DNA from 2 places in the Micromonospora sp. HB375 genome. Region 2 is predicted to be linked to the other one. Evidence: riboswitches for the same ligand, from Rfam matches in the RefSeq annotation. Region 2 holds a riboswitch; the other holds the start of a gene.
The links. A riboswitch is a leader RNA that binds a small molecule or an ion and turns the genes downstream of it on or off. The one in region 2 is predicted to bind cobalamin.
Positions count from the first base shown of each region.

Region 1: another riboswitch for cobalamin. It lies ahead of J3R08_RS20345 (peptidase); the one in region 2 lies ahead of J3R08_RS08880 (ABC transporter substrate-binding protein).

Region 1 covers NZ_JAGGJO010000001.1:4,491,213-4,494,616, reverse strand. Annotated here, with positions in the region: gene J3R08_RS20355 (Ig-like domain-containing protein) at 1-331, shown strand, start outside; gene J3R08_RS20350 (alkaline phosphatase PhoX) at 546-1,706, shown strand; cobalamin riboswitch at 1,908-2,044, shown strand; gene J3R08_RS20345 (peptidase) at 2,142-3,185, shown strand; gene J3R08_RS20340 (hypothetical protein) at 3,254-3,404, shown strand, end outside.
Region 2 covers NZ_JAGGJO010000001.1:1,881,218-1,884,621, reverse strand. Annotated here, with positions in the region: gene J3R08_RS08890 (ABC transporter ATP-binding protein) at 1-256, opposite strand, end outside; gene J3R08_RS08885 (iron ABC transporter permease) at 256-1,275, opposite strand; gene J3R08_RS08880 (ABC transporter substrate-binding protein) at 1,320-2,303, opposite strand; cobalamin riboswitch at 2,345-2,529, opposite strand; partial or broken gene J3R08_RS08875 (MFS transporter) at 3,118-3,357, shown strand.

The DNA of each region.
Region 1 (3,404 bases), 2.6 Mb from region 2:
CTTCGGCGTGCAGGAGCAGATCCGCCTGCTTCGCGTCCAGGGCTCGTTCAACCTGGTCCTCGCCGCCGGGATCGACGGCGGCAACGATCTGAGCCGGTGGCTGGAATATCGCCCGGCTGACCCGGACGGCCGTAGCGTGGCCGCCGCCTGGCGCGTCGACGACCGCTCGGCCTGCGCCACGCCGGCCTGCTGGCGGTCCACGCTGCTCCCGGTCGCCGCCCAGGTGCCGCTGGTCGCCACCGACGTCAGCGCCGGCCCGGGGGCGCCGACGTTCGTACCGCGGACTGTCGCCTGGCTCGACCAGCACGGCATCGGCCACCTGCGCCGGTGACCGGGGGAGGGGAGGTCGCGGCCGGAGGGCCGGTCAGACGGCCGCGCGCGCCCACTGCTGGTTGGTGCCGCTGCCTCTCCTACCCGTACGACCCCTCGACCGGGTCGGCGTGGGCGGGACATCGCACATCGAGCCGTCCATCGACGTTCATCCAACAGATCGGCGTGCGTAAGCTCCGCACGGTCGGATCCATGGAACCTACGGAGGAGGTTCCATGGATCGTCGAACGATGTTGCGGGCCACTGTTGTCGGTGCGGGCGCTGTCGCCCTGCCGTTCACGGCGTGGTCGGCGGCGTACGGAGCCCCGGCACAGAACGCGGCGGGGCCCTACGGCGGGCTTCAGGCAGCCGACGCCAACGGCATCCAGATGCCGGCCGGGTTCACCAGCTCGATCGTCGCGCGGTCCCGGCGGACGGTGCCGGGGACGTCGTACACCTGGCACGACGCCCCGGACGGCGGCGCCGTGTTCCCGAACGGCACCGGCTGGATCTACGTGTCGAACTCCGAGGTGTCGGCCGGTGCGGGTGGCGGCGCCTCACGCCTCGTCTTCAACTCCAGCGGCGCCGTGGTCGGGGCGTCGCGGATCCTCTCCGGCACCAACAACAACTGCGCCGGTGGGAAGACACCGTGGAACACCTGGCTCTCCTGCGAGGAGGTGTCCCTGGGCCGGGTCTTCGAGACGTACCCCCTCGGCGGGACCGCGGTGGCGCGTCCCGCGCTGGGCCGGTTCAAGCACGAGGCGGCCGCGGCCGACCCGGTCCGCCGGGTCGTCTACCTGACCGAGGACGAGACCGACGGCAAGTTCTACCGCTTCGTGCCGGCCACCTGGGGCGACCTGTCCGCCGGAACCCTCCAGGTCCTCCGCGCCGGTACGGCCACCTCCGGCACGTTCACCTGGGCCACGGTGCCCGACCCGGACGGCTCGCCCACCCCGACCCGGCAGCAGGTGTCCGGCGCGAAGACGTTCAACGGTGGCGAGGGCTGTCACTACGCGGACGACACCGTCTGGTTCACCACGAAGGGCGACAACCGCGTGTGGCAGGTCAACCTGGCGGCCGGCACGTACGAGCTCGCCTACGACGACAACCTGGTCAGTCCGGGCGCCCCTCCGCTGACCGGCGTCGACAACATCACCGGGTCCACTGCAGGTGACCTCTACGTCGCCGAGGACGGCGGCAACATGGAGATCTGCATGATCACGCCGGACGACAAGATCTCGGTCTTCCTGCGGATCACCGGACAGAGCGGTTCGGAGATCACCGGGCCGGCGTTCACCCCGGCGGGGGACCGGCTGTACTTCTCCTCGCAACGCGGCACGACCGGCTCGTCGTCCGGCGGCATCACCTACTGCGTCACCGGTCCGTTCCGCCGTTGACCGGCTCCCGGTCCCGCCGGCAGTGACCACACGGTGAGGGACGCCCGGTCCTCACCGGGCGTCCCTCACCGGCGTACTCCACGCGGACGCGCCGGGACGACGGCCTCTCGACGTCGGGGTGTGAAACCGCCGATTCCGCCGGCCGTCACGGCACGTGGCCGGTTCCTGGCGCATTGACATCGGCGCACCGGCCACAGCAGACTGTCGCGACAACTGAACCACCGCGTGTACGTGCGGGGGAAGACCGGTCGAAATCCGGCGCTGGCCCGCAACGGTAGGCCGCCCAGGGAACTCTGCGGCGGCGAGCCCGAATACCCGTCGTACGCGTGCATCCGCTCCCCACCCGTCGTGGCCCACGGGTCGGAGTCCCGGACGACCCCGCGTACTGCGGTCGTCCGGGCTTTCGACGACCGCCGGGCCGGAAAGGCGCTTCCGATGGTCGTCCGCCGAAGCCGGCACCGCCTGCTCGCGCTCCTCTGCGGCGTACTCGCCGCCCTCACCCTCACCACACCGGCCGTCGCCGCCCCCGGGCGCGCCGCCCTCACCCGCCCGGAGGCCGCCGCCGGCTGGCTCGCCCGGCAACTCGTCGACGGCGAACGCTTCGAGGCGGTCTTCGACGGTGTCGCCTACCCCGACCAGGGGCTGACCCTCGACGCCGTGTTCGCCTTCGCCGCCGCCGGCGTGGCCGACGACCACGGCGCCGGCGCGCTGGCCTGGGTCACCCGGCCGGACATCCGCGACGGCTATCTCGGCGACGGCGTCTCCGAGGCGTACGCGGGCGCGACCGCCAAGCTCGCCCTCGCCGTGCAGGTGCGCGGCGGCGACCCGGCCGACGTCGGCGGGGTGGACCTGATCGCCCGGCTGCGTTCGCTCCAGACGCCGGCCGGCCGGTTCAGCGACCGGTCCGCGTATGGCGACTACAGCAACGCGTTCAGCCAGTCCTTCGCGCTGCTGGCGCTGGACCGTACGGCGGCCGGGGCGCCTCCGGCGGCGGCCGCCTGGCTGGCCGGCACCCGATGCCCGGACGGCGGCTACCCGCTGCTGCCCGCCCAACCGGTCTGCACGTCCGACGTGGACGCCACCGCGCTCGTGACGCAGGCGCTGCGCGCCGCGGACCGTCCGGCCGACGCCGCCGCCGGGCTGCGCTGGCTGGTGTCCGTTCAGCGTGCCGACGGCGGCTTCGCCAATGCGGCCGGCACACCGAACGCCAACAGCACCGGCCTCGCCGCGCAGGCCCTGCGCGACGGTCACCGGCTGCCGGCCTGGGCGCGGTCCCGGGCGTTCCTCGCCGGACTCCAGGTCGGCTGCGCCGGGGCGCCCGCCGACCGGGGCGCTGTCGACTTCGACGGTGGCGGCTTCGACCCGGCCACCGCGCCCCGGGCCACCGCCCAGGCCGTCCTCGGTCTCACCGGGGTCGGGTACGCCCGTCTGTCCGCCGCCGGCGCCGACCCCGGCGCACCGGTGCTCGCCTGCCCGTGAACCGCCTCGCCGCTCACCCGATCACAGGAGGACCCGTGTTCCGTCACCGTCCCACCGCCCGCACCTGGATGGCCGGCCTGCTGGCCGCCGTCGTGGCCGGCGTCGCGCTGACCGCAGTCGAACCCGCGCCCCGGTCGGCGCACGCCGCCGCCTGCGCCGGCACCTCGGGAGTCACTGTGGTCGTCGACTTCGCCGCGCTCGGCGGCGGCGTCCAGGTCG
Region 2 (3,404 bases):
TCTCGGCGTGCTGGGCCAGCAACGCGATGCGCCGGGCCAGGGCAAGGCGCCGCAGCCGAGTCACGTCGTCGCCTGCGAGTGTGATGTTGCCGGTATCCGGGCGCACCAGGGCGGCGACGGCCCGCAGCAGGGTGGTCTTGCCGGAGCCGTTCGGGCCGAGCAGCCCGACCAGGCTGCCCGCCGGGACGGTGCCGGTGACGTGGTCGAGGATGCGGGCGGCGGGCACCGCCCACGAGACGTCGGAGATCTGAAGCATCAGCCGCGTACCTCCCGGCGGCGCAGGATCAGGAAGAACGCCGGCACCCCGACCAGTGCCGTCAGCACCCCGACCGGCAGCTCACGCGGTTCGAAGACGGTGCGGGCGGCGGTGTCGACCCAGGTCAGGAAGATGGCGCCGGCGAGCACGGCGACCGGTAGCAGCCGCCGGTGGTCCGGTCCGGTGATCAGGCGGGCGGCGTGCGGGAGGATCAGCCCGGCGAACCCGATCGCGCCGCTGACCGCGACCAGCACGGCGGTCAGCAGGGCGGTGCCGACCAGCAGCAGCCACCGCAGCCGGTTCACCTCGACGCCGAGGCTCGCGGCGGCCTCCTCACCGAAGGCGAAGGCGTTGAGGGTACGGGCGTGCCAGCCGACCACCGCCAGCACCACGACCAGCACCGGTACCGCCCAGCCCAGGGCCGTCCAGTCGGCGCGGGCCATTGACCCGGACAGCCAGAACGTGATGCTCTGCGTGGCGTGCGGGTCGGCCACCCAGATGATCACGAAAGAGGTCAGTGCCGCGCACAGTTGTCCCACCGCGACCCCGGTCAGCACCACGCGCGTCGGCGACAATGCCCCGAACCTCCCGGCCAGGCCCACGACCAGCAGGAACGCGACAAGGGCGCCGAGGAAGGCGCCGCCGGTCAGCGCGGCTACGCCACTACCGATGCCGGCCACGACCACCAGGACCGCGCCCAGCGACGCCCCTGAGGAGACCCCGAGCAGGTACGGGTCCGCCAGGGGATTGCGGGTGACGGTCTGCATGACCGCACCGGCCGCGGCCAGGCCCGCCCCCACCGTGGCGGCGCCGAGAACCCGGGGCAAACGTAGGTCCCAGACGATGTGGTCGCGCAGCAGCGGCACGTCCGAGTTCGCGAGTCCCAGGTGGCCGGCGACGACCGTCCACACCGTCCCGACAGTCAGGTCGGCCGGGCCGATGGTGACCGCGACGGCCACCGACAGCACCAGACCGGCGACCAGAGCCAGCACGAGCGCGGCCAGGCCGACCGCCCGCACCGGGCGGTGGGTGCGCACCGGGGCGGGCCGGGTGGTGACGGCGGTCAGCTCGGGACCCCGGACGGCAGCGCGGCGATGCCCTGGGCGAGGGCTTCGACGCCGAGGACGTTGCGGACACCGGCCGTGGTTGACGAGAACGGGATCACCACGTACCACTGCTGTTTGACCGCGGGCAGGTCCTTGAGGGTGCGGTGCCCGGCGAGGAAGGTCTTCTTCTGCGCGGCGGGATCCCAGCTCGCGTCGACGAGCACGATGACCTCGGGGTTGCGGTCGGTGACGGTCTCCCAGCTTGTGTCGCCCCAGCTGCCGGTGAGGTCGGCGAAGGCGTTGGTGACCCCGGCCGCCGACATGATCATGTTGGGGGCGCCGCAGCAGGCGCCGACGCTCGGGGCGTCGCTGCCGCCGTCCCACCACATGACCTTCACGTTGCGGGCGGTGCCTGCGGCCGTGGCGATGCGGCCCTCGTGGTCGGCGATCAGCTTCTCGCCGCGGTCGCTCACCCCGAAGATCGCCGCGAGCTCGCGGATCTCGGTGAACACGTCGCCGATGGCGAGCTTCGCCTGCCGGGTCTGCGCCGGGCACCCGGCAGGGGAGATGTAGGTGCCGACGCCGAGTTTCTGCCAGTCGGCGCGGTCACCGACCCCCTCGTCACCGAACGCGCTGTTGTACGACGCGTACACGAAATCGGGTTCAGCCTCGAGCAGCTTCTCCTTGGTCGGGTACTCCTTGGCCAGCACCGGGATCTTCGCGTAGGCGTCCGCGTAGGCGGGCAGGATCGCGTCGTCGAGGTAGGCCGTGCCGATCATCCGATCTTGCAGGCCCAGGGCCAGCATGATCTCCGTGGCGGCCTGGTTCATGGTGACGACCCGCATCGGTGGCGCCGCGATGGTCACCGGGGTGCCGCAGTTGGTCACCGCGACCGGTCCAGCGGACACCGCCGGTGGTGCGGCAGCAGGCTTGGCATCGGCGCCGCAGCCGGTGAGCAGCACAGTGGACAGCAACAACGGCGCGGCAACGCGCCAGGGCATGGGGAACCGCACAGCGGGACCGCCTTCCAACACCTCGTGGACGGGGACGAACGTGCCGTGGCCGGTCTCCTGGCTGACGGGACAAGCAACCGCCGGCCGGCCTTCCCAGGCATCTCTGCCCAGTGACCTCGCGAAACGACGAGGGCCGACGGTCTCCCGATCACAGTGGCGAGGGCCGCGCCGGCATCACACCGGCTTCCCGAACACCACGGCGTCCCCACCATAACGGCCCGCGCTCGCCGCGGATCCGGTCCGGGCACCCGCTGTGGGAAATCCGACGCGCCGGACCGGCCTCGGCGTGGCTGTCGGCCCGCAACCCATCCGGCTCCTTTCTCGTGCGCGGTGGCTGGGCGAGGGCACGTGATCGACAGTGAGCGCCGTGGCTGAGGCTGAGCAGCAATACGTGAGCGCAGGTGCGAGGCCACGTCCGCCGGCGACCGGCTCCTCGGTCGTGGGCATGAGGCCGGCGATGCAGACGTCGAAGAGCTCGACGAGCGAGCACGGTACTTCGCGATCTGGATCGCCATCCGACCTGCGTTGCCGACGGCGCCGAGGACAAGGACGCGCTGGCCCGCGGTGAAGTTGATGCGGCGCGTCAGCGCGATCCAGGATGACATCGCCCGGGTTCATGGCGGTGGCGATCCGCACCGGGTCCACGCCGTCGGGTAGAACCACGCTGCGCGAGGGTCGATCAGGGTGCGTTCGGCGAAGGTTCCAAGGGGCGTATCGTGCAGGACCACGCAGCGGACGTTGCCCTTCTCGTCGCGTACCACGCCGTCCACGCCGGGGACGAGCGGGAAGATGTTGTTGCTGGTCCCCGGCGATCGGCATCTGGGCGGCGACCAGTGCGCTGGGCTTCGCCGCCGGGCCACCAATCGGCGGACTCGTCCTGGCTCACCTGCCCTGGGGTGCAATCTTCCTGGTGAACGTCCCGATCGTGGTGATCTGCCTGCTCGCCGGCCGGCTACTGGTCCCGGAATCGCGGGACCCGGCCGGTGGACGCCTCGACCTGGGCGGGGCGACGCTGTCCACCGCCGGCCTGACCGCGATCGTCTCCCCGGGTTCCGCCCACGTCCCCGCCGGTCAGGTGGCCAGGCGCAG